One region of the Dorea sp. AF24-7LB genome, then DNA from elsewhere that is predicted to be linked to it. Evidence: a T-box and tRNA genes for the amino acid it is inferred to sense, from the RefSeq annotation. Region 1 holds a T-box; the other holds one or more tRNA genes.
The links. The T-box of region 1 lies ahead of DWY31_RS03585 (valine--tRNA ligase). A T-box ahead of a tRNA ligase gene usually reads a tRNA of that ligase, here a tRNA-Val.
Positions count from the first base shown of each region.

Region 2: it encodes a tRNA-Val, which carries the amino acid that the T-box ahead of DWY31_RS03585 (valine--tRNA ligase) is inferred to sense. The anticodon was not compared.

Region 1 covers NZ_QUFR01000002.1:236,256-253,537, forward strand. The annotation lists gene DWY31_RS03580 (LTA synthase family protein) at 1-1,753, opposite strand, end outside; gene DWY31_RS03585 (valine--tRNA ligase) at 1,779-4,442, opposite strand; T-box leader at 4,524-4,794, opposite strand; gene DWY31_RS03595 (AEC family transporter) at 5,060-6,004, opposite strand; gene DWY31_RS03600 (L-serine ammonia-lyase, iron-sulfur-dependent, subunit alpha) at 6,191-7,729, opposite strand; gene DWY31_RS03605 (TRAP transporter large permease) at 7,748-9,058, opposite strand; gene DWY31_RS03610 (TRAP transporter small permease) at 9,055-9,579, opposite strand; gene dctP (TRAP transporter substrate-binding protein DctP) at 9,592-10,626, opposite strand; gene DWY31_RS03620 (FadR/GntR family transcriptional regulator) at 10,780-11,469, opposite strand; gene DWY31_RS03625 (pyridoxamine kinase) at 11,665-12,534, shown strand; gene DWY31_RS03630 (TIGR04002 family protein) at 12,537-13,064, shown strand; gene DWY31_RS03635 (TIGR04100 family radical SAM protein) at 13,138-13,734, shown strand; gene DWY31_RS03640 (helix-turn-helix transcriptional regulator) at 13,744-14,616, opposite strand; gene DWY31_RS03645 (galactokinase) at 14,751-15,920, shown strand; gene galT (UDP-glucose--hexose-1-phosphate uridylyltransferase) at 15,932-17,282, shown strand, end outside.
Region 2 covers NZ_QUFR01000001.1:648-16,588, forward strand. The annotation lists partial or broken gene DWY31_RS00005 (hypothetical protein) at 1-385, shown strand, start outside; gene DWY31_RS00010 (hypothetical protein) at 408-899, shown strand; tRNA gene DWY31_RS00015 (tRNA-Met) at 1,223-1,296, opposite strand; tRNA gene DWY31_RS00020 (tRNA-Met) at 1,370-1,443, opposite strand; tRNA gene DWY31_RS00025 (tRNA-Val) at 1,467-1,539, opposite strand; gene DWY31_RS00030 (hypothetical protein) at 1,746-2,132, shown strand; gene ispF (2-C-methyl-D-erythritol 2,4-cyclodiphosphate synthase) at 2,163-2,711, shown strand; gene DWY31_RS00040 (GNAT family N-acetyltransferase) at 2,797-3,807, shown strand; gene DWY31_RS00045 (pyridoxal phosphate-dependent aminotransferase) at 3,837-4,925, opposite strand; gene DWY31_RS00050 (DUF5717 family protein) at 5,054-8,344, shown strand; gene DWY31_RS00055 (DUF5716 family protein) at 8,363-9,646, shown strand; gene DWY31_RS00060 (hypothetical protein) at 9,621-10,391, shown strand; gene DWY31_RS00065 (amino acid ABC transporter substrate-binding protein) at 10,505-11,326, shown strand; gene DWY31_RS00070 (amino acid ABC transporter permease) at 11,402-12,052, shown strand; gene DWY31_RS00075 (amino acid ABC transporter ATP-binding protein) at 12,064-12,750, shown strand; gene purF (amidophosphoribosyltransferase) at 12,832-14,259, shown strand; gene purB (adenylosuccinate lyase) at 14,306-15,739, shown strand.

The DNA of each region.
Region 1 (17,282 bases):
TGAACAATGTTCCGGAATGGATTCCCAGACGTTCAAATACTTCTGACATGATCTGGTAAGACGGAATATTTCTGTCCTGTTTCTTAAGTCCGATATTATCCCAGATGACATAGTTTGTGTTGTAGAGATACCGGCTCTTTAAGTCTTCTGCTTTTAAGCCCATTGTCGGAAGATGATCGCCGTAGAAAACTACAACGGTCGGTTCTTTTCTCTTCTCTACTGCCTTAATCAGGTTGCCGGCAAACTGATCCATCTCATAAACCTGATTTACATAGTATTCCCATTTATTCTTCAATGCCTCATCATCGATCCCCGATACTGTAATTCTCGGATTCTGGATTACTTTCTCTGTCGGGTAATCACCATGCCCCTGCAGGCTGACTGTAAATACAAAATCATTTTCTTTTGTTGAATCCATCGCATCCATAATATGCTGTACAAGCACGGCATCTTTCGCCCAGCCATTCTCTGTAAGCTGCAAAATGTTCATAAATTCCTTACTCGTAAAACTGTCAAATCCAATATTATTAAATACTCTCGCACGGCTGTAGAAATTACCGCCATTATTATGCAGCGCATGTGTTCCGTATCCTAATTTTCCTAATGCAGTAGCCGCACTCTCGCACGTATGATCCTTCAGCATTGTCTTATATGGATATTCTCCCGGTCCGAAATAACGTAAATTCATTCCGGTCAGCACCTCAAACTCTGTGTTCGCTGTTCCGGCTCCTACCGATGGTACCTTGAAATATCCGGTCGAATATTTCTTAAACATCTTATGAAGATTCGGGCACACATCCTGAGATGTCTTGAAAAATTCTGCATTATCTACATCGAAATAAGATTCCAGCTGAACAAATAAAATATTCGGTTTTGTCTTCTTCGTCTTTGCATTTGTGATCTTAGATTCCGTAAGTTTTCCATTCTGTCCGATCTCTTCCATCGTTTTCTTACTGTAGCCGCTCGGCTCATCAATTCCGGTGTTGAACACACTTGCCATGAAGCAGTACGGAAGTCCATAGTCTTCATATGCAAATGCGATATTTCCGAAATATGTGGATACGACTCTTTTGTCTACTGCCTGATTGGAAACAAATACATATAACACTGCACATACAACAATTCCAATCAATGCACGAACGTGGTGAATCTTTCCATCATACTGTCCGCCACGTCTCCACATAGAAATCATCCATACAACAACCGCCGCGATTCCTACGATAAATAAAATAATCTCAAATCCGTCCAGATACTTATTGATCAGTGATAATCCGTCTGATGCAATCTTCAGATCCTGTGCATTAAATGGAGTAACACGCTTTAGCAGCATATAGCCGTTTGCTATACCAAGAATCATCCAGAATATACTGACAATAATCCGGACAAACACTCTCCGCTTGAACAAATATACAATGGAAAATGTGACAAATATCATAAATGCATTATACAAAAATACCAAAGGGGATCCCGTCATATAAATCCACGCTTCTACGAGTGAATGACGGGAAATCGCCTCAATTGCGAAGTTGATGATACATGCAAGCAGCGCATGGAACACCAGCGAAAAACGATTCATAAATTTATAAACAGGCTGCATTTTCCTTGCAAATGCACTGTTGCGGCGCGCTTCAATAATTCTCGCACGTCGCTCCTTTCGTGCCTTAAAGTGGCGAATAACGTCTTCTTTTTTCAGGTTCTTTAATTTTTCAATTCCGCCTTTAATATCCGGTTTTTTAATATGAATTTTTTTCATAATATCCCCTTACATATCTTCTAGTTTATTTGGACTGTTTTGCTTTTAGTCCTTCCAATCTTTCAGATACCTGTGCTTTCATCTGTTTGTAAGTTTCCAGTTTCTCACGTTCTTCCTGAACTTTTGCTTCCGGTGCTTTGCTTACAAATTTTTCATTATTTAACATTCCCTGTGCACGGGCAATCTCTTTATTTAAACGAGTTTCTTCTTTGGTCAGACGTTCGATTTCCTGATCGAAGTCAATCAGTTCTTCTAACGGAACATATACAGTTGCATCCGGAACAACTACGGATACTGCGTCATCTGCAATTCCTGCTTTATCTTTCTGAATAACAAGATCCAGCACAGAAGCCATCTGTTTTGCAGAATTTGTCATAAATGCAAGTCCATCGCATAATGTCTGATCTTCGCAAACTACATATGCAGTTGCTTTTCTTGAATTCGGAACGTTCATCTCTGCACGTACGTTACGGATACCACGTACAATCTCTTTGTAGTGATCTACAATGCGCTCAGCTTCCGGAAAGTTCAGAGCTTCGTCATATTCCGGCCATGCAGACATCATCAGTGACTCCTCTTCCGGAATCAGTTTGCCGTAAATCTCTTCTGTTACGAATGGCATATACGGATGCAGTAATTTCAGAGAGTCTTTCAGAACTTTTCTTAATGTCCAGAGTGCGTCATTTGCTCCCGTTGGATCTTCTTCTGCATGGTAAATACGATATTTTGCAAGCTCGATATACCAGTCACAGAACTCATCCCAGATGAAGTCATACAGCTTAGACAATGCAATTCCGAGTTCGAATTTATCCATGTTTTCTGTCACATCTTTAATCAATGTGTTGCATTTTGATAAGATCCACTGATCTGACGGATGCAAGCTGTCTTTTGCAGGTTCTTCTAATTTCTTCTCATCCAGGTTCATCATAATGAAACGTGACGCATTCCATACTTTATTTGCAAAGTTTCGGCTTGCCTCAACTCTTTCATTATAGAAACGCATATCGTTACCAGGTGCATTACCGGTAATCAGTGTCATACGCAGCGCATCTGCTCCGTACTGGTCGATGATTTCCAGTGGATCGATACCATTTCCAAGAGACTTACTCATCTTACGTCCCTGTGAATCTCTTACCAGTCCATGAATAAATACGGTATGGAACGGCGCTTTTCCAGTATGTGCATATCCTGAGAATACCATTCGGATTACCCAGAAGAAGATAATATCATATCCTGTTACAAGCACATCTGTCGGATAGAAGTAATCCAGATCTTCGCTCTGATCCGGCCATCCAAGTGTTGAGAACGGCCACAGCGCTGAACTAAACCATGTATCCAGTGTATCTTCGTCCTGTGTCAGATGTGTACATCCGCATTTCGGGCATTTTTCCGGCATACCGCGAGATACAACAACTTCTCCGCAGTCATCACAGTAGTAAGCCGGGATTCTGTGTCCCCACCAGATCTGGCGAGAAATACACCAGTCACGGATATTTTCCAGCCAGTGCAGGTAAATCTTGTTAAAACGCTCCGGAACGAATTTTAATTCGCCAGTCTTGATCGCATTGATCGCCGGTTTTGCGAGTTCGTCCATCTTCACAAACCACTGCTGCTTTACCATCGGTTCAACCGTTGTGTGGCAACGGTCATGTGTTCCAACATTATGAGAGTGCGGAACAACCTTTACAAGATATCCCTGCTCTTCCAAATCAGCAACCATTGCTTTTCTTGCTTCGTAACGATCCATACCTGCATATTTACCACCATACTGTTCGTTGATCGTCGCATCATCGTTCATGACATTGATCTCCGGCAGATTATGACGTTTTCCGACTTCAAAGTCGTTCGGGTCGTGAGCCGGTGTAATCTTAACAGCGCCTGTTCCGAATTCTTTGTCTACATAATAATCTGCAACGATCGGAATCTCTCTGTCTGTCAACGGCAGAAGACATTTTTTTCCTACGATATCTTTGTATCTCTCATCATCCGGATGTACTGCGATTGCCGTATCTCCAAGCATTGTCTCCGGACGTGTTGTCGCAATCTCAAGGAAATCATCTGTTCCAACGATCGGATATTTGATATGCCAGAAGAATCCATCCTGCTCTTCATGCTCTACTTCCGCATCAGAAAGGGATGTCTTACATACCGGACACCAGTTAATGATACGGGATCCTTTGTAAATAAATCCTTTCTCATGCAGGTTGATAAATACCTGCTCTACAGCCTTGGAGCAGCCTTCATCCATTGTGAAACGCTCTCTGTCCCAGTCACAGGAAACACCAAGTTTCTTTAACTGTCCTTCGATTGTTCCGGCATACTCTTCTTTCCACTGCCATGTTCTCTCTAAGAATTTCTCTCTTCCAAGTTCTTTTTTATCAATTCCTTCTTCTTTTAACTGATTGGTAACTTTTACTTCTGTAGAGATTGCTGCATGATCTGTTCCCGGAATCCACAGAGCATTATACCCCTGCATTCTCTTATAACGGATCAGAATGTCCTGCAGTGTATTGTCTAAAGCATGTCCCATATGCAGCTTACCGGTAATATTCGGTGGTGGCATTACTGTTGTAAATGGTTTCTTACTTCTGTCTACTTCTGCATGAAAATACTGGTTTTCACACCATTTTTCATATAATTTTGATTCAATCTCTTTTGGATTGTATGTGGTCTCTAAGTTCTGACTCATTGTTTCCTCCTCATAATTCCTCATAAGTTCTTATTTCACACTTTGGTCACATTTGGACAATTAAAAACGCCCTTTACACACGTAAAGGGCGACTGTAACCGCGGTACCACCTTTATTATATAGAAGAAACTCTTCCATATCTCTCATCTTATTCTTTAACGGGAACGACTCCGGGATATCCTACTTGTTCCTCTGATCTTTAAATCTACTGACCAGTTCGTAACCTGTCGTTTCAGATATCCGGCATCCAAAGCTACCTTCTGTATCTTCTGATTCTGAAACTGCCTTCCAGCCTGCGGACAGTTCTCTCTGGCAGGGAACGATACATACTCCTCTTCTTCAACGCCTTTACGTATAAACTCACTGAATATCATATCTATCGATTCTGCATTTGTCAAGGATTTTACACAGATTTCAGAAATCCTTAAGGTTTGATTTGCACAAAAAGATGCCATACGAATTGTTCCGTACTGCGTACTCTCACAATTCTACCCAATATTCGCATATCGTGAAGCCTGCGCTCCACTTTTATGCTCATATCGGGGCGGGTCACTAAGCCATAAAACCACTCATGTGCGAGCACATCGTGGTTTCAGGCTTTTGACCCTGGCATCACATTATATAAAGTTCATGCTTTTTAATATGTACAGCCAGCCTGTCAGTGTGAATGCGCTGAACAATGTAGTAAGCATTACAACACTGGAACTAAGAACGCCTTCATGTCCCATATTTTTGGCCATAACAAAACAGCTTACGGTTGTCGCTGATCCCAGCATTACCAGTATCGCCACCAGTTCTTCTCTCCGGAATCCAAGCATAATCGCAATCGGAAGAAAGATTGCCGCAAGACCGATTAATTTCATAAATGTTGCAACTGCTGCCGGTTTCACTTTTGCAAATGCCTTCTTTATATCGAAAGTAGCTCCCATTGCCATAAGCCCCATCGGCGTTGCAACACCGCCAATATTTGTTACCATCTTCTGCATAATATGTGGCATCTTAAGTCCAAGTGCAGACCATAGTAGTCCTGCCACAATTCCTAAAATAATCGGATTCGTCACAATACCTTTTGCTGTTCTTTTTAAAACAGCCTTATCAAGTCCACTCTGTCCCGGCTTAAAAAGAGATAACACCAATACTGCCATAATATTATAAAGCGGCACACTTCCAATGATCATAACCGGTGCCATTCCTGCATTTCCGTATATATTCTGTATAAATGCAATTCCAAGAAGTGCAGCACTGCTTCTGTAGGATGCCTGAATAAATTCTCCTCTCAAAGCTCTTTCTTTTAACCCCAGTGACATAAATGATACCAGTGTAATACTGAGAAATGTTGCCAGAAAACAAAACAATACAAATTTCATATTCCATACTTCGTGAAAATCGACTGTGGCCAGATCACTAAACACTAAAACCGGAAGCGGAACCACAAATACGAATTTGTTCATTTTCTGTGCAAATACATCATCGATCCATCCGATTTTGTGGAATAATAGTCCCAGGATCATAAGTAAAAAAATCGGTACGGTTGCATTTAAACTAAATATCAGATTTTCCATTTTCTCTTCTGTTCCTTCTTATACAATATTATCAGGTTAAAATTCTCACATATTTTATCATATTTTTTGTCTATAAACAATGAAAAAGAGACTGCACTCTGTTTGTACACTCCATAGAAGGGGAGCATCTCATTCATGCGTAAGTCTCTTTTTCATTTTCATATTATGGGGTTCTATGTTAAAAATCTACTGTGTCAATTTTTTTCGTGTACACACAGCTGTTTTGGTACATGCCAGTCCACCTATTGTTGCACACTTTAATTCTGATGGCAGGCGCTTCTCTACATCAATCAGTGCATCGATCACCTCGTCCGGCGGAATAAAGCTTCTTACTCCTGCCAAAGCCATATCGGAAGAAATATAAGCATTTGCCACACCAACTGCATTTCGCTTTATACATGGAACTTCAATCGGTGCTGCTATCGGATCACACACAAGTCCCAGCAAATTCTTCATACAAATAGCCATTGCATGCATAATTGCTTCCTTATCTTCAGTGAAAATACTGGCCATACCTGCTGATGTAATTGCACTGGATACTCCTACTTCTCCCTGGCAGCCTCCGACAGATCCTGAAAAAGACACATCACAAGCAGCCATTATAACGCCAATCAATGCACTTACAAACAGCCCGTCTTCAATCTGTTTATCTGAAAGTTGATGTACCTGTTGCAATGCAGTCATGCATCCAGGTGCAATTCCTGAGGAACCTGCAGTTGGAGCTGCGACAATACATCCCATGGAGCCATTATATTCCATAACTCCAAGAGCCATTGCTGTCGCAAGTGGAATCGTACCTCCTGAAATCGTTTCTTCTTTCTCCACTGCCTGCATCAGCATTTTTCCATCTTTTCCACTGGTAAGTCCATAGAGCAGCTGATGCTCTTCCTGTCCTTTTTTCACAGATTCTTTCATCAAAAGCCACTGTTCATGCATCCGGTCACGAATTACTTTTTCCGAAAATCCGGATCGTAAGGATTCATATCTGACAGCAGTCTCTGCCAGTGTTAAATTCTCCTTTTCAGCATATTCACAAACGCTGTCGCAAGAACTGATCCATTCTACATGTCTTTTAGAGGATCCATAGGCAAGAACCGGTGACGCAAGACTTATTTTTTTCACCATGTTCTGCCCGCGAAGCAGCTCAAGCATACTCTCATCCGGTTTTTCAAGAAACGTACCACACGTTACATATTCTTGTTTTTCTGAAATGCCCTGCTGTACTTCTTTTGCTCCTGCAAATGTCTCTTTTGCCAGCTCTGTTTCACTCCATACTATCACATGCCAGGTATCCGCTGTCAGGCGCATAGGAACCCGGTCAATTTCACTGATAAGAATGCTTCCGCCACCTATTGAAGTTCCAAATACGGAATATTCTTCACCATCTTTTGTATATACTGTAACTCTGGCTGAATTTTCCGGATATTTTCCTTCTTCCAGAAAATCTACCTTTGTCTCCACTCCGTTCGCATGTGCGATTGCAATTGCATCACGAATCTCCGGATCATCTTCCGACATTCCAAGCGTTCCGCCAAAAAGTGCTGCATCAGAACGATGTCCATAATAAGTAGTTCTCATTTTCGGACTCAACGTCAATCTGACAGAAGCTGCGTCCACCTGTAAAATACGATTTGCCATCATTCCTATTCTGGCCATACCAGCTGTGTGAGAGCTGGACGGACCGATCATAACCGGTCCTATTATTTCAAAAATACTTGTTTCCATTTTCCTCTCCTCTTCCATTTACACAAGGCCAAACAATCTCGGTAATGCCATAGAAATTGGTTCAATATAAGTAGTAAGTAACACAATCGGCAGATATCCGATCAGTAAAAATACGGCTGTATTTTTCATCATTTCTCCAAATTCCGCATGGCCGATTTTCATTCCGAAATACAACACACTTGCATATGGAGGTGTCAGGCATCCTGCCGATAAATTTACAACCATAATTGCTGCAAAATGCACCGGTGAGATTCCATATGCATTAATTAATGGAAGTAACAGCGGAGCACAAAGCATAATTGCTGTTGTATCATTAACAATCATTCCTACAAAAAGGAGAAATACATTTACCATCAGCAGAACAACATATTTATTATCTGTAAACCCAAGGAATACATTTACGAGCATCTGTGGAATCTGAAGCTGTGTCATTGCCTGACTCAGTAATAGGCAGAAAAAGATCATCATAAAAATAGATCCTATAGAAGATGCTGTAGATCGTAACATATTCAGTGTATTTTTTGCTTTCAATCTGCGATACACAAAGATTCCTAATAAAATTGCAAGCACCGCACATACCGACGCAGCTTCCGTTGCAGTAAAGATACCTCCGTAAATTCCTCCAAGAATAATTACAGGCATCATAAGTGCAGGAATGGATTCAATGATTACTTTTTTCTTTGATTTTGGCTTTTCTTCTGCTACTGTTTCTTCTACTACCGGAGCATTCGCATATTTTCTTGCATATACAATATTTAAAACAGAAAAGGTTATAATTGTTAAAATTCCAGGTACTACAGTTGAAAGAAAGCCTGCCAGAATACTGGTTCCTGTTGCCCAACCATAAATAATAAGAGGAACACTTGGTGGAATTAAGCTTCCCAAAATAGAGGAACAAGTCACCAAAGAAGTCGCAAATCCTCTGGAATATCCTTCTCTTCGAAGTTCTGGAATCATAATTCCTCCAAGAGCTGCTATTCCGGTGAATGCACTTCCTGAAATAGCTCCCATAATACCACAAATGACAACAACGATAACTCCGAGTGCGCCTTTAATTTTTCCTACAAATACTCTGGCAAGTCCTACCAGTTTCTCTGCCATGCCGCTTTCTGCGATTAAATTTCCTGCTATTACAAACATCGGTACTGCAAGAAGTGAGGTACTGATCATCTGTGAATATCCCCACACAAACAAAGATCTCACAGGCACATTACAAGTTGCTACCAGGAAAATCAAAGCTCCGGCAAAACAATACGGTAATGGAATACCTATCAATAACAGGATCAATAACAAGCACATACAAATTGCAAATGCAACCATTACATTCATGATCTATTTCCTCCTTCTTCCCATTTTTCTTTGAATTTAACGATATTTTTTACAGTTCCGACTAATGTATATACACACATCAGTGTCAATCCTGTAAGAATTGCCAGTTCTCCGATTGGCATAGGGATTCCAAGCACTGCACTTTTCTTTCCGATTTCCAGACTATGTATCGAATATTGTATCGCCCAGTCAAACACATATATTGCTAATGCACTGGCAACGATATTACAAACGATTTCTGTAATCTGAACTGCATGTTTATTTTTTGAAACCGCCTTCACAATTCCACATTCAATATGGGAATTCGTATATGCTGCACACGCTCCGCCAAGGAAATATACCCAAATAGTAGGAAATGTCAGTAATTCTTCAATTCCAAATAAAGGCATATTAAAAAATCGTAAAATAACCTGTAACGTCACGAGGAATACCATAAATAAAGCCAATATAGAACAAACGACTTCACAGACATTTCCAACTATGTCAAGAAAGCGTTCTATTTTTTCTCCAAGTACTTTCATCTCTTTTTCCTCCTATTGATTTTGAATCTTCTTACTCAACTTGCCCCATACGGAACCATATTCAGAACCAATTTTTGGCCATACTTTTTTCCGCACATAATCTCGATAATCATCGATTACTTTATTTCCCGGTTCGTATACTTCTACACCTTTTTCTTTGAATAACTTAATGTACTTTTTCTCATTACTCTTAGCAAGTTTAAATGCTTCATCCTCAATTTCTTTTGCACTCTTCTGCACAATCTGCTTTTCCTCTGCCGACAATGTTTTCCAGGTATCCATACTCATATAGATCCAGTGACATTCCATATGCGTCTTTGTACAATACAAATATTTACACAATTCACCGTAATCGTTCCAGTACTGTTCTGCACCACCACCAGACACACCATCTACAACTCCTGTCTGTAACGCAGTAAATGTATCAGATGTCGGCAACGGTGTTGTGGAAAAGCCAATTGCAGTTCCGAACTCTTCAAACGCTTTTTGCTGAGGAACACGAATTTTCAGTCCTTTTTTTGCACCTGGGGTTTCAATATTTTTCGCTGGCTTTGTTGTCATAATTGCACCGAAATATTTAGGAATTACGGCTAAAAGTTTGATATTTTCTTTTTTCAACTGGCCGCTTACATACTGATATACCATTCCGTCATTCGAATTATACAATGCCATTGCTTCATCCCAGCTTGTTGCCAGATATGGAGCAATTTGTACAGATAACGTAGAGTTAACAGATGGCGACATCGATCCTAACATTAACTGGATTTCTCCCATACCTGCGCATTCTTGAACAACCGTATAATCACCCAGTTGGTTGTTTGGATAAATATTAATCTGTAAATTATCCATCTGACTCGTCAATTTATCCGCAAATTCATTGGCAAGTTTATCGTTATCCGTGCCTTCCGCTCTTGTGTGTGCAAATTTCCAAATTCTTTTTCCACTTTTCGTCTCGCCGGATGCATTTTGACCACTATTCGCACATCCTGCAAGAAGTCCAACCGCAAAGACGCATGCAAAAATCGCACTCAAGACTCTTTTTCTCATTCCTTGTATCCTCCTTGTTATTTTGTATTGTCTGGTTGTCTGACAGCCTTACATTTAATATACATTAAATCCATCAAAAGTCAAGTAGTTATTTGAAATTGTTTCAAAAAAACATGAGTTGTCGCAACAATTTAGACAACTCATGTTTTTATTCTATTTATTTCTCATTTTTCTAGTTAAATGATATTCCACAATCTTTCGAGCTCGCTCGGCATCATGATCTTTTAATGCCTGAATCACCTCACCATGTTCACGATGGTATGATAACACCTCTTCAAGCTCCGAGTCCTTTTCAAACTCTTCTCTTTCCTCCAAAACCATCTGCACCAATGAATTATATAGCGCCATCAGCACATCATTATGAAGCATCTTCACAATGTAAGCATGAAATTCATGTCCTTTTTTTTCAGACTCTTCATCCCGGCCCTGTAACGTATCTTCTACCATCTCTTCATAATTTTTCTGTAAATATGCAATATCTTCTTCCGTACACTGCTTTGCTGCAAGGTAAGCCGCCTGAGATTCCAATATTAATCTGCACTGTAAGATCTCATCATAATAATGTTCATTGCTCATCATTTCCATCAGACGATTATCATTGATCCTCTGTAACGCATTCGGTGCAATATAAGTTCCCTGTCCGGTCCGCGCCTCCAGGATTCCTAACACCTGCAAAGATTTTATTGCCTCTCTTATGGAACTTCTGCCAACCTGGAATTCTTTTGCCAGTTCTATTTCCCCTTGAATACGTTCTCCCTCTTTCCAGGTCCCGTCTTCAATCTGTTTTTTTATCTGTGTTGATATATCTTCGTATACTTTATTCTTCTGAATTGGCGTAATCATAAATTCATTCCCCATCTTTCTCTAATATTAAGATATACTTTTTCAATTTGTATTTATCTTATCACATTTTATACTTGAAACCCACCTATTTTTATCTCCTTTAACTGGCTTGCTTAGTTTTGTTATATCTGGCTTTTTCAAACACACCACTTTAGTGCTAAGATAAGTGTAGTTTTGATGAAGGGAAGTTACACTATGACAAAAAAAATTGCCGTAATCAATGATTTATCCGGATTCGGCAGGTGTTCTCTTACTGCAGCAATCTCTGTCATTGCCGCTATGGGAGTGCAGCCCTGTCCGCTGCCGACAGCAGTGTTATCCGCTCAGACCGGATATCCGAGTTATTATTGTGATGATTATACAGAGAAGATGGAGTATTTTCGAAGCGAATGGAAAAAGATGGGGCAGACTTTTGACGGTATTTACACCGGATTCGTAGCAAGCGAGCAGCAAATTGACCAGATTTTTCATTTCGTAGAAACATTTGACACACCGGACACATTCTTATTAGTCGATCCGGTTATGGGGGACGATGGGCACACCTACGCAATGTTCACTCCCGAACTGTTGCGCAAAATGAAAAAACTTGCCATGACCGCTGACATTATCACACCAAATCTGACAGAGCTGACATTACTCACGGATGCTTCTTATCATGAACTGGTTGCCATTTCCGATGCAGAATCTATGATGAAAGAAATCGTGAAGCTGGCACAGAGTCTTTGTGAAGCCGGACCTTCTAAAGTTATTGTAACCGGAATCCGTTTTTCTGATAATGACGGAACTCGCAAAATGGGAAACCTCTATGTTACAAAAGAAGTGCAGACACTTGTCGCTTTTCCATATATCGGTGGCAGTTATTCCGGAACCGGAGATCTTTTTGCCTCCTGCTTAAGCGCAGGGATTGCAAGGGGATATGATGTACCAGCCACCATTAAACTCGCCGGTACATTTCTGGAAGCCGCACTTGCTGACTCTGTCAGGGAACATATTCCGGCTAATGATGGTGTAAATTATGAGCAATATCTGGCAATGCTTACTGCCGGATTAGAAAAGGGGATTTAATAATGAATGAGAAACAGCAAAAACCAGTTACTTTATTGACTGTCACCGGATTATTCGCAGCAATCATCACCTTGATGACTGCATATATCTGTCATATACCTTACGGTGCAAACGGTGGATATATCCACTTCGGTGATGCCCTGATCTATGTTGCAGCTGTGATCCTGCCAAGACCATATGCGATGGCTGCCGCTGCAATCGGCGGAGGACTTGCAGACCTTCTGACTGCACCAATGTGGGCGCCGGCAACGATTATAATCAAGATGCTGATCACATTACCATTTACAAGTAAAAACGGTCGCATGCTGAACGGGCGTAATATCATTGCACCTTTCCTCGCCGCTCTTATTTCCGCAACCGGTTATTATCTTGCCCAGGGAATCCTCTTTGGCTCCTGGATATCTGTCATCGTTTCTTTTGCAGGAAGCGCTGTACAGTCCGGTGGAAGTGCTGTGATTTTTCTTGTACTTGCAGGTGCAATGGATAAGGCACATATCAAAAATAAAGCAGAATTGATTTTATATCAGTAAATCTAAAATATTATCTGCTTGAGCTGCCGCAGACAGCTTTCTAATGAAATACTTTAAGATAGGAGAACAAAAAATGGCTGACATTTTATACACATACAAAAATCAGGTATACGCAAACATTACAAATCAATGCAACTGCAGATGCACCTTCTGCATCCGAAGTCACGAAGACGGTGTCGGTGATGCCGAGACACTCTGGCACAAAAAAGATCCGACACTGGAAGAGATTAAAGCTGCCATGGATGCTTTTGATTTTACCGGTTATGATGAGCTTGTTTACTGCGGTTATGGAGAACCGACCTGTGCGCTCGACATCCTTCTGGCATCCGCAAAGTATGCCAAAGAAAAATACGGTGTAAAAATCCGCATTAATACAAACGGACTTGGCAATCTTCAGCACGGACGAGATATTGTTCCGGAACTTGCCCCGGTTGTCGATGCACTTTCCATCAGTCTGAATGCACCGGATGCCGAAAAATACAATGCTGTCACAAGACCTCGTTTCGAAGGAGCTTTTGAAGCTATGCTTTCCTTTGCACAGGAAGCCCATAAAGTGATCCCGTCGGTAAGATTATCCATTGTAGATGTTCTCCCGGAAGATCAGATTGAAGCCTGTAAGAAGCTGACCGCTGACCTTGGTGTGCCGCTGAAAATCCGTAAATTTGCTTAAATCTTGTTATTACTTCTGTATAGACTTCGGCGTACAGTGCATGTACCGCTTGAAAATCTGGCCAAAATACGCCGGGCTGGCAAATCCAACCAGTCCGGCTGTCTCTGCAACGCTCTTTCCTTTTTTCAGAAGTGGAATACTTTTCTGTATCCGAAGAGACATCAGATATTCCAGAATGGTCATATCCATATGTTTCTTAAAAAATCTACAACATTCACTTTTACAAATATTCACATGTGCTGCTATATCATCCAGATTGATGTCACGGCTGTAATTCTGTTCCATGTAAGAAAGCATTTCCCTGAGACGTTCCAGATGCACTGCGCTCTCCGCTTTTGCATGCGGTCTTTTTCTATATTCCCGGTACAGATAATCCCAGATTCTAAGGACTTCCTGCTGGATCTGCATCTCATAATCTTCCGGCTGTTCATCCATAAGTTTCTGGATCTTAACCATCCGCCGCAAAATGTCCTGATGCCACTCTATATCTTTTTCCAGCTTAAGCGCTGCAAAACTGCTGTCATCAACCAACGGCTCCACATATTTACTGTGAAAAACACTCCCTTCATATCCGTAAACCAGACGCGGATGAAAAGTAATGGATAAATATGTACAGTCCTTCCGGTCACGCCGGTATCCGGCATGCAGCGTCCGGCTGTTTCCAAACATGCCTTCGCCCTCTTCCAGATTATATGTCTTTTCATTAATGTGGTATTCCATCTCTCCGGATACGATCTTCGTAATCTCGATCTCCGGGTGCCAGTGCCACAAAAATGCACCCTGCTCATAGGACTCAATATGCTCCACAGCTACATTTAACGGGAAACTGTAACTGCCATGTTCCTTGATTTCTTTCTGATTCTCTTCAATATTAATCTGCATTTTCCACTTCCTCAATATTCTTATAGTATTGTCTATTATTCTTATTGCGAGTGTTTATTTATCTCATTATTATTATCATAGTTCAACAAAGCATTTATCGCAACTATAAAATAAAAAAGAATGGAGAATAAAAAATGACAGAGAAATTAATGGAAACTTTTCAGAATCTTTTCGGTGCCGACGGAGATATCCGCACGTATTTCGCGCCTGGACGCGTAAACTTGATCGGAGAGCATACAGATTATAATGGCGGACACGTATTTCCATGTGCATTAACACTTGGAACTTATGCGGTAGCAAGAAAAAGAGACGACCGTGTTCTCCGCTTCTATTCTGAAAACTTCGCTTCCCTTGGTGTGATTGAGACAAGTCTTGATGACCTTGTACCAGATGAAAAAGCAGACTGGACAAACTATCCAAAGGGAGTGATGTGGACATTCGAGAAACGCGGCTACAAACTTCCGCAGGGAATGGACATTGCTATTTACGGTGATATTCCAAACGGTTCCGGACTGTCCTCTTCTGCTTCCCTGGAAGTACTGACAGGTATTGTGTTAAAAGATATGTTTGGATTTGATGAGATTACGATGCCGGAGATTGCACAGATCGGACAGTATTCTGAAAATAACTTCAATGGTTGCAACTGTGGAATCATGGATCAGTTTGCAAGTGCCATGGGTAAAAAAGACAATGCGATTTTCCTTGACACAAATACTCTGGAATACGAATATGCACCGGTTGTACTCCCAGATGCAAAAATCGTTATCACAAACAGTAAAGTAAAACACAGTCTTGTAGATTCTGCATACAATGACCGCAGAAGTGAATGTGAAACTGCTCTGGAAGAACTGAAATCCGAAATGCCGATTGTTACTCTCGGCGATCTTACGGAAGCAGAGTTCGAAGCACACAAAGATACAATCAAAGATCCTGTAAGACAGCTCCGTGCAAAACATGCTGTATACGAAAACCAGCGAACCATCCGTGCAGTCGCTGCATTGAAAGCAAACAATATTGAAGAATTTGGTAAATTGATGAACGAATCCCACATTTCTCTAAAAAATGATTACGAAGTATCCTGCGAAGAAATCGATATTCTCGTAGACCTTGCATGGGAAATCCCGGGCGTTATCGGTTCCCGTATCACAGGAGGCGGATTCGGCGGATGTACTGTCAGCATTGTAAAAAATGATGCGGTTGATACATTTATCGAAAAAGTTGGTAACGGATATAAAGAGCAGACCGGAAACACTGCTGAGTTCTATGTTGTAGAAGTTGGCGATGGCGCACACCGTCTGAGCTAGGAGGGATTCAGATGTTATATGAAAATATCAGACATTTAGTAGACTATGGAATCAGAACCGGACTGACACCGGAATGTGAACGGATCTATACAACAAATCTTCTGTTAGATCTTTTTCACGAAGATAACTACGAAGAGCCGGAAGCTGTGGCTTATGGCTCTCCGGATCTTGAAACAATCCTTGCAAACCTTTTAAATATTGCCGTAGAGCGTGGAATCATTGAAGACAACGTTGTTTACCGCGATCTCTTCGACACAAAGCTTATGAACTGTCTGCTTCCAAGACCCGCACAGGTACAGGCAGCTTTCTGGGAAAAATATGCTATTTCCCCAGAAAAAGCAACGGACTATTATTATAAATTCAGTCAGGACAGTGATTACATCCGCCGCTACCGCGTAGCAAAAGACCTGAAGTGGAAAGTCGATTCTCCATACGGTGAAATTGATATTACAATCAATTTATCCAAACCGGAGAAAGATCCAAAAGCAATCGCTGCCGCAAGAAATGCTGCCGCAAGCAGCTACCCGAAATGTCAGCTTTGCATGGAAAATGAAGGTTACGCCGGAAGAGTCAATCATCCGGCGAGAGAAAACCACCGTATTATTCCGATCACGATCAACCAGAGTAACTGGGGATTCCAGTATTCCCCATATGTATACTATAATGAGCACTGCATCGTCTTTAATGGTGAACATGTGCCAATGAAGATCGACCGTGCTGCATTTACCAAATTATTTGATTTTATCAAATTATTTCCACATTATTTCCTTGGTTCCAATGCCGATCTTCCGATTGTCGGTGGCTCTATCTTAAGCCACGATCATTTTCAGGGCGGACACTATACATTCGCCATGGCGAAAGCAAAAATCGAACTTCCGGTAACGATTCCGGGATATGAAGATGTGGAAGCCGGTATTGTAAAATGGCCATTATCCGTACTTCGCATCCGCAGCAAAGACACATCACGCCTGATCGATCTTGCGGAACATGTATTAAACTGCTGGAGATCTTATACGGATGAAGATGCATTTATTTATGCTGAAACAAACGGTGAACCGCACAACACAATTACACCGATTGCCAGAAAAAACGGTGATACTTATGAGCTGGATCTGACACTTCGCAACAACATTACGACCGACGAACATCCGTTAGGTGTTTATCACCCGCATGCACAGTATCATCATATTAAGAAGGAAAATATCGGACTGATCGAAGTTATGGGACTTGCCGTACTTCCATCCCGTCTGAAAGAAGAACTGGAACTTCTTGCCGATTACATTGTAAATGGCAAAGATATCCGTTCAAACAAAAAAATCGAAAAGCATGCAGACTGGGTAGAAGAATTTCTTCCGACTTACG
Region 2 (15,941 bases), on a different contig from region 1:
TCAACTGGAAGATTACCGTTTTGGTGGCATGGAACATTACACAGGAGCGGATTATGAAGCGGCAAGATACAGTGGCGGTGAACTGATTTACTATGATATGGAGAAGCAGAAGATTGCAGCGAAGTATGAGCTCAAAAAAGAGCAGGCTGTTTTCATGTCAACAGATGCCTATGCAACATTCAAGGATGGCAAGGTGAGTTATTACAAAACCGGTCAGGATACGCCGTTTTGGACAAAGAAGATAAAAGGTTACAAAACCGGTAAAGGTGACGAGATTATCCGTTATGATTTCCAGACATATGGAGACAAGCTGTATGTTGTGTACGTGGATGATGAAAGTGGGGAGAATATGCGGATAATGGATGTTATGGAACTGGAGAAATAAATTTACAAGGGAAGTGGATAATATGTACAGGAGAAAAGTCTGGAGCGTTGTGGCGATTTTGCTGGTGCTTGGAAGCATGATTTTCTTTGCGGGATCACCGGATCAGATGAATTGTCAGGTGACGATACGTGTAAATGGAAAACAGATTTCGTCGTATGACAATTTAAAAGTGAAAGTGTATAAAGAAGGAAAGTTGCAGAAAGTAACGGTGGCATCAGATAAGAAACAACTCAAGATAAATTGGGAACCGGATATTGATAAATATTTTCTGAAGCTGCAGATGCCGTTAAAAGATGAAATAGGTAATGTTCCGGATATGAATGCGGTAATGGAATATTATCACTTCCCGGATGGAACATCTACAGTTGCAAAGTGGGATATTAATTATGTGCAGGAGCATGGCAAATGGATTGTAAAACACACTTGCAAGATGAAAATGGGTGATAAGAAAGAGATGACAGACAAGTATAAGTTCAAACCGGATGAAAAACAATTTTTATATTATGGTGTGTAAAAACGAGCTGTAAAGAAGGCAGTGAAGAGCTGTGAAAAAATGAGCTGAAAAGAAAGCTACAAAAAGCTGTAAAGGAAGGATTACTATACAGTCAAAAATGCCCGCGTTCGGGCGAGAAATTCATTTTTGAGAAGAAGAGATAATTGAATATAGAAGTCCGGGGATGGGGTAGAACTTAGAAGTTTGTTTTGCGTAGATATTTTGATATGTGCAGGTGATTTTGAAATATTTTAGTAAAATAAACTAGCATAAAAACACAAATAAATGGAATATATTCCGGATATGAATTGAAAAAAGACTTGCAATTGCAAGTCTTTTTAAAGTAGCGGGAACTGGATTTGAACCAGCGACACCACGGGTATGAACCGTGTGCTCTAGCCAACTGAGCTATCCCGCCATGAAAATATTGCCCGTAAGTACTGTTAATATTACGGATGTAAAAAGACTTGCAAGAACAAGTCTTTTTAAAGTAGCGGGAACTGGATTTGAACCAGCGACACCACGGGTATGAACCGTGTGCTCTAGCCAACTGAGCTATCCCGCCATAAAGAAATATTTTTATAAGTATGGGACCAATAGGGCTCGAACCTATGACCCTCTGCTTGTAAGGCAGATGCTCTCCCAGCTGAGCTATGATCCCATATTTACCCGGCTCTCTCAAACCGACTTCGTTATTATACAATCAAAAGTGAGGAAATGTCAACACTTTTTTTGCAAAAAATTGTAAGTATGTGATATAATATGCTCAGATGTGCGAAAAACAGCCGATTTATGCGAATTGTAAGAAGTTTTATAGAAGTTATAAAATCGGCAGACATTAATAAAACACAGGCAGGAGGACATGAAATGACAAAAGGTCGCGTATTTTTTCGAATTATTGTAGGGGGATATCTTGGATATCTGGGAATTGATCTGATAAAGAAGACGATGACAAACAGGCCGGAGAATGCAACGCTTTATCTGGTGCTGGGTGTGGCATTTGCTGTACTTGGAATCGTATGGTGTGCGAAGGCAGTCGTGATGGCAGTGAAGCATGAGTATGTGGAAAATGACGGAGAAGAGCTGGACTGCGAGGAATTATTAGAGAGCGATGTGGATGAAGACGGTAAACTGAACCGGGACAAGCTGTTAGGCAATACAGATACACAGAAGAGTGATGAACCGGTGGGAGCAGATCACAGTGAAACCAAAAAACAGGAAGAGAATACAGATCACAATAATGTTACAGAATAAGAAATATATTCTGGGAAAGGAAATAACAGTATGAGAGTTGGAATGGGATATGATGTTCATAAACTGACAGAGAACCGCAAACTGATTCTTGGAGGAGTAGAGATCCCTTATGAGAAGGGGCTTCTGGGACATTCGGATGCGGATGTGCTGCTGCATGCGATTATGGATGCACTTCTGGGAGCGGCAGCTCTTGGTGATATCGGAAAACATTTTCCGGATACAGATCCGGCATATAAAGGAGCGTCCAGTATTGAACTTCTGAAACATGTTGGAAAGCTGATCGACGAGAAATTATATATCATCGGTAACATTGATGCAACCATTATTGCGCAGAGACCGAAGATGGCACCTCATATTGAGCAGATGCGTAAAAATGTGGCAGAAGCACTTCACATTGATGTAGATCAGGTAAATATTAAAGCAACTACAGAAGAAGGACTGGGATTTACCGGAACAGGTGAAGGAATCTCCTCACAGGCTATCGCATCACTGGATACGATTGCTAATTACAGTTACCAGGTCGGTCCGCAGACCGGCGGCTGCGCAGGATGTGGTGGCTGCCCGAATGTGGGAAAGTAAAGGCGGGCAGGACAAGATGTAAGTATTATAGTTGAGTTGGGAAATTACTATATCATTATATGAAATATAAAGGACTGGAAGAAGAATGGAGATTCGTAAGTTAAGTCAGGAAGAGCATAACAAAGTGCGTCTATTGTATGAGGAAGTATTTACGGAGGACAGCAAAGGATTTGTGGATTATTATTTTTCAGAAAAAACGAGAGATAATGATATATATGTAGTGGAAGAAGATGGTGAGATCTGCGCAATGCTGCATCTGAATCCATATACGTTAATGGTAAATGGTGTGGAAAAACAGGCGCATTACATCGTTGCAGTAGCGACAAGAAAAGAGTATCGCGGACGTGGGTTTATGGCGGCACTGTTAAGGCGGGCACTTCAGGATATGTATGCATCAGGAGAGAATTTTACATTCCTGATGCCGGCAGCAGAAGCAATCTATACACCACATGATTTCCGGACGGTTTATGAACAGGAACGCAGAGTATATAATTTAGCAGATGCGGTGAAGAAAGAAGCGGCAGGCATTTGTATTCGCCCGCTTACGGAAGAAGATTGCGATACATTTGCCGAGTGGGCAAATGAAAAGCTTGCGGCAGATAAAGATGTATATGTGAAACGTGACGGCGCATACTATCTAAGGTTAATGCGGGAATGTAGCAGTGACGGTGGAAAACTGATGCTGTTTCAGAATGAAACGGGGATTGAGGATTGCAGGATCTGGTTCCCGGATGAGGATGAAGATGAGACCCCGAAGATTATGACAAGGATTGTTGATGTACGCCGGATGTTGATGTCGCTCAGATTGCAGGAACTGTTATGCGTATGTTTTACAGTAACCGATTCTGCCATTGAAGAGAATAACCGCACACTGGTGCTCACCGGAACAGAGATTTCCGGGGCAATGCTGATGGATGGCAAACCGGAAAATTCCGAAGGGGAGATCCCGATTGCGGCACTTACAAGCTTTGTATTTGGTGCAAAGACAGTGGAAGAACTTTGTGAGGAAGATGGCGTCCATATGACCGAAAGAATGAAAGAGGAAATGAAAAAAATCATCCCTCTTTCCCAAATATACTTAAATGAAGTTGTATAATGCTTAACCGGAAAATAAAAGAAAAGTACTTAAATCTGGTTTAATACATCAAGAAGACGTCGGTTATCGGCAGGATTCATGATACAGAAACGGAAAAATTCACCGGCTAATGATTCAAAAGAGGAGCAATCCCGGATCATGAGCCGGTTTTTGATTGCTTTTTCAAATACATCAAAGGAAGTAACGCCCTCTTTCAAAATCTCAACAAGAATAAAGTTCGCATAGGCTTTGTATGGTTTGACGTTCGGATTTTTCTTGAGTTTATCAAACATGTATGTGCGTTCGGAACAGATCAGTTCGCGGGTTTTCTTATAATAATCAGTATCGGAAAACATGCGCTCACCGGCATATGCGGCAATGCTGTTCAGACTCCATGGATTCTGGTAGAGAAGCAGATCTTTTAAGAAAGCCTCATTGCTTGTCATACCATATCCGAAACGAAGCCCCGGGGCGGCATAGAATTTGGAGACGCCGCGGATGATCATGAAATTATCGTATTTTGGAATAAGACTGACTGCGCTGACTGCTTCAATATCCGGTGCAAATTCTACATAAGTTTCATCGATCATAACAAAGATTCCGTATTCCCGGCAAGCTGCGAGGATACGTTCCATCTCACCTGTTGTGAGCGCAGAAGAAGTCGGGTTATTCGGATTGCAGATGATCGCAAGCTGATAGTCTGTTTTTAACGTCGTTATAAAGTCATCGATATCTAATTGGAAATCCTGTTCCTTTTTCAGATTATAAAAATCCATGGAACCACCATTTAAAGATAATTCTCTGGCATATTCAGAATAAGTAGGTCCAAGTACCAGTGCCTTTTTCGGGGTGCGTGTGGAAATGAGAAGCGAGATCAGCTCTGTCGATCCGTTTCCTATAACAATATGATCGGCAGATACACCGGTGTATTTGCTGATTGCTTTTTTCAGAGATTTATAATCACGGTCCGGGTAACGTGTGATCACATCCAGATGCGAAGCCAGATCTTTCTTCAACTGCTCGGACAATCCAAGCGGGTTTACATTTGCACCGAAAGAGACGATTTCTTCTTTTGGAATATGATAATAGGCTTCGATCTGCTCCAGATCGCTTCCGTGAAATTCAGGTTTTTTATCCATATCTATGTTCCTTTCCGGGGTTATCCTTAGATTTTATTCTAACAGCATTGCAATTACCAAACAAACAATGCTATAATTCATTATAGTATGTTTTTTACAAAAAGCAACGAAAGATGCAGGTGTAAGTCTTGAAAAATAAGATACAAAGATTTTCTAAAGGAGACTTCAGCGTAGAACAGCCGGAAGTTGTGTTCGAAGAGACGAATCTGGTCATGATTATCGGCGAGGGAGAAGTATATAGAGGAAGTTTCTTAATAAAAAGCAATAATGACAGAAAGATACGGGGAATATTATACCCGTCTTCTTTTCGTATCCATTTTAAAGATCAGGGATTTGACGGAGTCACATCCAGGATTGAATTTACTTATGATGGGAAGGGATTAAAACCGGGACATGTAGAACGCGGTAAGATCACGGTCGTATGTTCCGGAGGTGAATATGAGCTTGCTTTTACAGCGATTATCGAAAAGCCATATGTTATGACAACTTATGGTAAAGTACAGAGTACAGATGATTTCAGGAAGCTTGCAATCAAGGATTTCTCGGAAGCAGGAAGACTGTTCCGCTCCAGAGAATTTTACGAGATTGTCAAATATGAGAATGAGCGGACGTTTTATCTCTATGATAATATGCGAAAATGGTCGCTCGGCGAACAGGCAATGGAAGAGTTCCTTGTCGGTATTAAGCAGAAAGAATGTATTTTCCTGACGCTGCAGGGAGAAGGAATGCTCTTTGAAGATATCAAAGAACCGAATAAAGGAACGATTACGATCGTAAAGAACACATGGGGCTTCATGCCGATCCATATTGAGACAGAAGGAGCGTTTTTACGTGTTACCAAGCCGGATCTGACAACAGAAGATTTTGTCGGAAACAGTTATGAGATGGAATATCTGGTACGTCCGGAATATTTGCATGGCGGAAGAAACTATGGAACGATCCGGTTCATTACTCCGTATGAGGCATTGTCCTACGAGATTGAAGTATTACAGAATCAGGAATATGATGAGGAACATTATGTACCGGAACTGTTATATGCGCAGTCTTTAAAAGAATATATCGGTTATATGGCAGGACGTATCGAGCTGGATACATGGGTGGAGAATGCGATTGAAAATGTTGCCGCTATCCGCAGAATTAAGCCGATGAGTGAGATTTACCAGCTTCTGCAGGCACATGTTTATATTATTGGTAAGAAGTTTGAAGAAGCAAAATGGATTTTGGAGAATTATAACTATAACCGTTTCGCAATCGGAAAGGATCCGATCACAAACTGTTATTACCTGTTCCTGACGGCGCTGATCCGTGAGAATGACAGCCATATGGAGCGTGTACTGGATGAGATTGGCAAGACCTATATGCGCCATCAGGATTCCTGGCTGCTTCTCTATATGATTTTACAGATAGACGGAAGATACAAGAATCCATACAAGAGACTGGAAGTGCTGGAACAGCAGTTTGAGTTTGAAACACATGGTGTTATGTTCTATCTGGAAGCTTATTTGTGCTATCAGGCGAAGCCGACACTTCTGAAAAAGCTTGGCAAATTTGAATTACAGGTGTTGAATTTTGCAACCAAATATCGGCTGATGACGAAGGAACTGGCATTATATGTGGCGAATTTTGCAAGTCAGCATAAGTCCTACAGTGATTTGTTATTCCGCATTTTAGAGCGGATTTATAAGGTTTATAAAGATCCGATGATACTCAATACGATCTGTATCCTTCTGATCAAGGGAAATAAGAATCAGAAAAAATATTTTCACTGGTATCAGGAAGCAGTAGATTCCGAGCTTAAGATTGCCCAGTTATATGAGTATTATATGAATACTTTGGATCCATCCAGTGTAAACGGACCGCTTCCGAAGTCTGTTTTCCTGTATTTTATGCATGGAAATACACTCGGATACGAGAAGGCTGCATTTCTTTACGCTAATCTTCTGACTTATGAAGCAGACAGTGAAGAACTGTATGAAGGATACAAAGAGCAGATGAAGACATTTGCGATGGATCAGCTCAGAAAGCGACATATCACAGAATATCTTCGTATTTTATATAAGCATTTCTGTACTGAAGATATGGATTCCGAGCATATGGAAGCAATGCGCGATGTTTGCTACGCATATTCGATCTCAACGAAAGTGCCACATATGAACTGTGTGCTTGTCATTGAGAAGAATGGAGAAATCAGACAGCGTGTCCCATATACCGAAGATGAGCCGGTGATTGTCTATCTGTATGACAAAGAAGCAAGGATCATCTGGGAGTCGATAGAGGGACGTTATTATACGGATTCTATTCCATATGAGACAAAGCGTCTGTTCTATGAACCGAGATTCCTGGAAATCTGTAAGAAATATGGTGCATCTGTCGGCAAATGGAAAGACAGCGAGGAGAAAGAGACTCCGACTTTTGAAAATATTTATGTTAAGGGCTTAAGCTATTTTGAAGATAAAGATGTGTTCTGCATTTGCAGCAGAAGGATCCGGGAAGAGAATTACGAAGAAGATGATTTCCTGACGTATCTGTGTTTTGAGATGTTCCGCAGACACCAGTATGACAAAGCAACGCTGACTTACCTGGCGAATTATTACTGTGGTGCAACTGCAGATATGAAGCGGCTCTGGAAAGTGCTGCGGGAATATCAGGTTGCATCCGGCAAGATCAGTGAACGGATCATTACGCAGATGTTATTTTCAGAAGATATGTTTGATGAGGAAGCTATTTTTGAAGATTATTATCTGTCTGATAATGTATATTTTCGCCTGAAACAGGCATACCTGACGTATGCGTCAAGAGAGTATGTAATAAATGGCAGAGATACGAAATCCAGTGTTTTTGAGATCATTGCTAACGAGTGTGAGAAGAAGGAAACGCTGCCGGATATCTGCAAGATTGCGCTACTTAAGTACTATGCCGGAAGAAAATATCCGGATGAACTGGAAGAAGTTCTGCACAGAGAACTCCGGAGACTGACGGAAAAGCAGCTGATCTTTCCGTTCTATATGAAGTACCGGGCGCAGTGGCTGACAGAGCTTCAGCTGTATGATCGTACTATGTTGGCATACCGTGCGGAGCCGGGACATAAGGTGAAGCTGTTCTACAAGATCCGCAAAGGTGGGAAAGAGACACTTGGATATAAGACAGAGAATCTGCTCCCGGCATATGAGAATATTTATGTAAAACAGTTCGTGTTGTATGAAGATGAAGAACTGCATTATTATTTCCAGGATACAATTGGAAATGAAATCACAACAACGGAGAAGAAAGTGCTGTCGAATGCGCATACAGTGAAGACCGGCAAATACGGAAAACTGAATGCAATGCTTTCTATGTCCCCTGCGAACCAGAGAAAAGCGATCATGGATTTTGAAGAGGAAGAGAAGATGGCAGACAGTCTTTTTAGGATGTATGAATAACAGAGAGGAAGAAATAACGTGAGAAGAGGCAGTATTATTGGCTATGATCTGAATGAAAATACCTGTCAGATCAGTTATTACGATGAGAAAAGCGACGAACCGCAGACGTTTGAGTATGCACAGGGACAGTCGCTGATCCCTCTGAAATTAGGTTATATAAAAGAACAATGGGTATATGGAAAGGAAGCAGAACTGCTGGAACAGAAGAATCCGTCCTGCGTGGTGTCAGATCTGTTCGGCAAGGCAGTGCAGCGTAAGAAAGTGCGGATTGGAAGTAAAGTCCACGATGCAGTCTGGCTTTTGGCAAAATTCGTAGGACTTACACTGGAGGATTTTGAAGATATCCGGTTTATTACATTTTCTACGCCATATACGAATATTGATATGTCTAAGATGCTCAAAGGAATCGGCAGGCATCTTGGCGTAGACAAGGAGAATATTTACGTGCAGGATTACAAAGAAGGATTCTGCCACTATATGTTTTATCAGCCAAAAGAGCTGTGGCAGTATGAATCAGCGATGTTTTTCTGCGATGGACAGACGATCAGAGCGTATATGCTCCGGAGGATGAATGTGGCAAATGGTCAGAACCGTGATATGTTTGTGACGGTAGATGAAGTCGCAAGTGCGCAGATCCAGGAGATGGAAGCGATTTACCCTGTGCTGAATAGGGAAAAAGCGAAGAGCGCGGATGAAAGTTTCCGGCTGTTTATCCAGAATGTGTTTGAGAAAAAGGTCGTATCGTCTGTGTATCTGACCGGGGCGGCATTTGAAAATAAATGGTATCCGAATTCATTGAAAGTGCTCTGCAACGGAAGACGTGCATTTGTGGGTGATAATCTGTACAGTAAAGGTGCCTGCTACACTTCCATGCGAAAATACCGCAATTATAATGAAGGACCGGTATATCTGGATGACACACGCATGACAGAACAGATCAGTCTGCGTATGCGCATTGGTGGCAAAGAAGGATGGTATCCGGTCGTTGCTTGGGGAACACACTGGTATGAAGCAGATGGACAATGGGAGGTAATCCTGGAAGATACATCTGATATTGAGATTCATGTGGAGACTCTTGCCGGAGATGAACTCCAGGTAGAAAAAGTATCTCTGGATGGTCTGAAAGAGCGGAGAGATTATTCACTCCGCCTGCGGATCGAAGTGATGTTTCTGGATGAAAGAACCTGTAAGATGACATTCAAGGATGTCGGCTTTGGAGAATTTTTTGAAGCTTCGGATTTTCAGGTGGAAAAGGTTATACATTTAGGAGGAATCAATGGGCAGTTTAATTCTATGTCATAAAAAACATGCCAGACAACCATATGTGATTGCCAGAGGCCATATCAGGATCTATACATTAGAGGAGCTGTGTTATTTCATCTGTAATAATCTCTATCTGATCGATTATACACTGATCAACAGACAGCTGTGTGAGTGGATCAGGACGGAGCTGCAGATGTATGAACTTGCAGATGCGCTGCAGGAAGAGCTGGATAACCATTGCACGGAAGAAGAGTTTATTCTTAAGATATTGCAGCAGTCAACAATGTATGCATCTTCGGAGATTATAAAGATACAGAGTATTCTGGAAAAGCTGCAGGATCAGAGAGAAGTGGAGAGATTCAAGCTGAAAGCGGACAGCCTGATGAAAAACGGAGAATACGCAGATGCGATTCTTGTTTACCGGACGATCATTGATGGTAAGCGGGATGATTCGGTAGGAAAGCCGTTTTATGCAAAAGTGTATGGTTGTCTGGGAAGTGCATACGGCAGACTTTTTTTGTATGAGGAAGCGGCACAGGCGTATGAAGAATCTTACAAACTGCAGGAGAACGAAGATGTGTTAAAAGCGTATCTTTACTGCAACTATCATGCGCTTCCGGAGGAGGAGTATACAAAGATGTTGTCAGGCAATTCCAGATATCTTGGTATTGATGCGGAATTAAAAGAAAAAAGAGCGGATATCCGTGCCGATATTGAGATTGGAGAAGAAGGAAAAGAAATTGAATACCGAAAACGCCGATATCGTGGGATTGACAAGAAATAAAGAATATGATACTATAACAGAGCAATTTAGCGTGGTAAAGTAATCAATTGATGAATTGATAAAACAACGCAGTATGCAAAGCAGACATACCATGAATACAGGAGGATGAAGTTATGAAAAAAAGACTGGCAATGGTGCTTGCAGTGACGTTACTTGCAATGACAGTGTTCGTAGGCTGTGGAAGCAAGGATAATAGCTCTGACAAAAATAGTAAGAAAGAATATACCGAGAAGAAGTCCGGTGACAAATTTACCGTAGGATTTGACCAGGATTTCCCACCGATGGGATTTGTTGGTGACGATGGCGAATATACAGGATTCGATCTGGAACTGGCACAGGAAGTGTGCAAGAGACAGGGATGGAAGTATGTCGCAAAACCAATCGCATGGGATTCTAAAGATGCAGAATTAAAATCCGGTGGAATTGATTGTATCTGGAACGGATTTACCATGGATGGAAGAAAAGATAAGTATACATGGTCCAAACCATATCTTAACAATGAACAGGTATTTGTAGTCAGAAAAGATTCTGGTATCAAATCCGAAAAAGATCTGGAAGGAAAAGTCGTAGACGTTCAGACAGATTCTTCTGCACAGGCTGCGTTAAAAGAAAAGGCAGATCTGTCTTCAACTTTTGGCAATCTGGAAGTTGTAGCAGATTATAATACAGGACTTATGAATCTGGAATCCGGATCCGCAGATGCAGTTGCTATGGATACAGTTGTAGCTGCTTACCAGATTGAGAAGAGAAAAGCTGATTTCACAATCCTGGATTATGAGATTGCAGCAGAGGAATACGGAGTAGGATTTGCCAAAGGAAATAAAGCAGTCCGTGATCAGGTAGAGAGCACATTGGAAGAGATGGCAAAAGACGGAACGATGGCTAAGATTTCCCAAAAGTGGTTTAAGAAAGATATTACGATCATTGGTAAATAATTAAAATAATTATAAAATAATCAAAAGGGGCTGTCTTTACAGACGGCCCATTTTTCTAGGAGAGGAGACATTCCTATGACAGTATCAATTATGTTATCGAAACTGGGGGAAGGAATGGTAGTCACATTAATGCTTTTTGTAGTGACACTGTTGTTTTCATTGCCGCTTGGGCTTCTGGTTTCGTTTGGACGTATGGCAAAAAATGTAGTTATCCGTACTATTTTTAAGGCATACATATCAATCATGCGTGGAACGCCGCTCATGTTACAGCTTATGGTAATTTATTTCGGCCCATATTATATATTCGGCATCACAAACAGTCCAAGCTGGAAGAACAGTGCAGTAGCAATCGGATTTGTGTTAAACTATGCGGCATATTTTGCCGAAATCTACAGAGGTGGCATTGAATCCATGCCGAAAGGACAGTATGAAGCTGCACAGATATTAGGATACAGCAAGGCACAGACATTTATGCGCATTATTCTTCCGCAGGTAATCAAGATCATCCTTCCATCTATTACGAATGAGACGATTACACTTGTGAAGGATACATCCCTTGCATTTACAATCGGAATTATGGAGATGTTTACAATTTCTAAAGCACTGGCTGCATCACAGACGACGATGCTTCCATATGTATTTGCGGGAATTTTCTATTATGTATTTAACCTGATTGTGGCATTTTTGCTTGAGCTTTTGGAAAAGAAACTGAATTATTATAGGTAGGAGGAGATGTCATGAGCTTATTGGAAATTAATCATATGAAAAAAAGTTTCGGAGAAGTGGAAGTTCTAAAAGACATTTCCATGAAAGTAGAAGAAGGAGAAGTGTTTGGTATTATTGGACCGTCCGGTTCGGGAAAATCCACACTGCTGCGTTGTGCAACGGGACTGGAGACACCGGATTCCGGCGAGATCCATTATAATGGTACATTCGGTCTTGTTTTCCAGAACTTTAATTTGTTCCCTCATTTTTCAGTTCTGAAAAATATTGTGGATGCGCCACTTCGTGTGCAGAAAAGAAACAAAGAAGAAGTATACAAAGAGGCACGGGAGCTTCTTAAAAAGATGGGACTTGCTGATAAGGAAAACGCATATCCTTTCCAGCTGTCGGGAGGACAGCAGCAGCGTGTATCTATCGCAAGAGCACTTGCAATGAAACCGGATATTCTCTTCTTTGATGAACCTACATCAGCACTTGATCCGGAGCTGACAGGTGAGATATTGAAAGTTATCAAAGACCTTGCGGCAGAGCATATGACGATGGTGATTGTTACACATGAGATGAATTTTGCAAAGAATGTATCCAACCATATCATATTTATGGACGGCGGTGTGATCGCACTCCAGGGAACGCCGGAAGAAGTATTTGGGTCGGACAACGAGCGTATGAAAGAGTTCTTAGGAAAGTTTGCCGAAAATTAAATGTATTGATTTTCGGCAGACCTTGTATTATACTAATCGAGTAATGGAGTAAATTGAAAACGAATAAGGAGTCTTGCATTCATGGGTGAATTGGAAAAAATGACAACAGGTTTGAGCGAGGAATGCGGAGTGTTTGGAGCCTATGATATGGACGGAGGCGATGTTGCCCCATCTGTATATTATGGGCTTTTTGCGTTACAGCACAGAGGACAGGAAAGCTGCGGTATTGCTGTGACAGATACATATGGTGAACGCAAAGTGCATTCAAAAAAGGGACTGGGACTTGTAAATGAAGTGTTTGATGAAGAAGCGTTACAGACACTGCACGGTAATCTGGGCGTTGGACATGTCAGGTATTCAACAGCCGGAGGAACGAGAGCAGAGAATGCGATGCCGCTTGTACTGAAATATGTCAAAGGTACACTGGTAATTGCGCATAACGGTAATCTAACGAATGCGATCGAGCTGAGAAGAGAACTGGAGTATACCGGAGCTATTTTCCAGACAACGATTGATTCGGAAGTGATCGCTTATCATATTGCGCGTGAAAGATTGAATGTTTCCTGCGCAGAAGATGCAGTAAAAAATGCGATGAAGAAGATCAAAGGTGCCTATGCGCTGGTCGTAAGTTCACCGCGTAAACTGATCGGAGCGAGAGATCCATTTGGATTGAAACCACTGTGTATCGGTAAGAGAGACAATACATATTTTCTCGCATCAGAGAGTTGTGCAATTGCTGCTGTAGATGCAGAGTTTGTACGTGATGTGGAGCCGGGAGAGATCGTAACAATTACGAAGAATGGTATTACTTCTGATAAGTCTATGGCAATTTCGCCTGAGAAGCAGGCAAGATGTATTTTTGAATATATTTATTTCGCGCGTATGGACAGTACGATCGATAATGTGAATGTTTATCATGCACGTATCCTTGCCGGAAAGGCACTGGCAGAGTCCTATCCGGTAGAGGCAGATCTGGTTGTTGGTGTGCCGGATTCCGGTCTGGTGGCTGCAAAAGGCTATTCTGAACAGTCAGGAATCCCTTATGGAATGGCATTTCATAAGAACAGCTATGTCGGAAGAACATTTATTAAGCCGAAACAGAGCCAGAGAGAGAGTAGTGTAAAGATCAAGCTGAATGTAATTGAAGAAGTTGTAAAAGGCAAGAGAATTGTTATGGTAGATGATTCGATTGTTCGCGGAACAACAAGTGCGAATATTATTAAGATGTTGAAGAAAGCAGGTGCAAAAGAAGTGCATGTAAGAATCAGCTCGCCGCCGTTTTTGCATCCATGTTATTTCGGTACAGATGTTCCGTCAGATGATCAGCTCATTGCACATTCACATACGACAGAACAGATTCGGGAGATGATCGGAGCCGATTCTCTTGGATATATGGAAGTTGAGAAGTTGAAAGATATGGTTGGGGATTTAAGTTACTGTGATGCCTGTTTTACAGGCAATTATCCGATGAAAGTGCCGGGCAGAGATGTATCCCTTGCCTTTGAGTAGAAGATATAAATTATTTAAATATAATTCAAAATAAGGAGAAAAAACGATGACAAACGACAGATATCAGAGCCCACTTTCAGAAAGATATGCCAGCAAAGAGATGCAGTATATTTTCTCGCCGGACAAGAAGTTCCGCACATGGAGAAAACTGTGGATCGCACTTGCAGAGACAGAGAAAGAGCTGGGACTTCCAATCACCCAGGAACAGATTGATGAATTAAAAGCGCATGCAGAAGACATTAATTATGATGTCGCAAAGGAACGTGAAAAGGTAGTGCGTCATGACGTAATGTCTCATGTATATGCATATGGAAAACAGTGTCCGAAGGCAAAAGGAATTATTCATCTTGGAGCAACATCCTGTTATGTAGGAGATAATACAGATATTATCCTGATGTCCGAGGCACTGGATATTGTGAAGAAAAAACTGGTAAATGTAATTGCAGAACTTGCCAAATTTGCGGATGAGCATAAGAATCTGCCGACGCTTGCATTTACACATTTCCAGCCGGCGCAGCCGACAACGGTTGGAAAACGTGCAACTTTGTGGATGCAGGAATTTATGATGGACTTGGAAGATCTGGAGTATGTAAAAGGAAGCTTGAAGATGCTTGGTTCAAAGGGGACTACCGGTACACAGGCAAGTTTCCAGGAACTGTTTGATGGAGATCAGGAGACGATTGATAAGATCGATCCAATGATCGCACAGAAGATGGGATTTGAGGCATGTTATCCGGTTTCAGGACAGACTTACTCCAGAAAAGTAGATACAAGAGTAATTAATGTACTGGCAGGAATTGCTGCGAGTGCACACAAATTCAGCAATGACATCCGTCTGCTTCAGCACTTAAAAGAAGTAGAAGAACCATTTGAAAAGACACAGATCGGATCATCCGCAATGGCTTACAAGCGTAATCCGATGAGAAGCGAGAGAATTGCATCTTTATCCAGATATGTGATAGTAGATGCGCTGAATCCGGCAATCACATCTGCAACGCAGTGGTTTGAGAGAACGCTGGATGATTCCGCAAATAAACGTCTGAGTGTGCCGGAAGGATTCCTTGCAATTGATGGTATTCTGGATCTCTGCCTGAATGTTGTAGATGGACTGGTTGTATATCCGAAAGTAATCGAGAAACGTCTGATGTCAGAGCTTCCATTTATGGCAACAGAGAATATTATGATGGATGCTGTAAAAGCAGGCGGTGACCGTCAGGAGTTACATGAAAGAATCCGTGAGCTTTCTATGGAAGCAGGACGCAATGTAAAAGAAAAAGGGCTGGACAATAATCTTCTGGAACTGATTGCAGCAGATCCGGCATTCAATCTGAGTGTTGATGAACTGAAGAAGACAATGGATCCGTCCAAATATGTTGGACGCGCACCGGTTCAGGTAGACAATTATCTGAACAATGTTGTACGCCCAATGCTTGAAGAGAATAAAGAAATTCTTGGAATGACAGCGGAAATTAACGTGTAAAATATATGGAATATATAAAGAATATCTATAGATGAAACGAATAGATAGAAGTTACAAACGTGCAATAGTAATTGTGACGAAAAAATCTTTAATGATGAAAATAACTTGACAAAAAAACGGTGTAAGCGAACGAGTTTACGCCGTTTTTTGTATGTAAAATAATAAGCGCGATTGCACACAATGTATAAAATACACAAAGAAA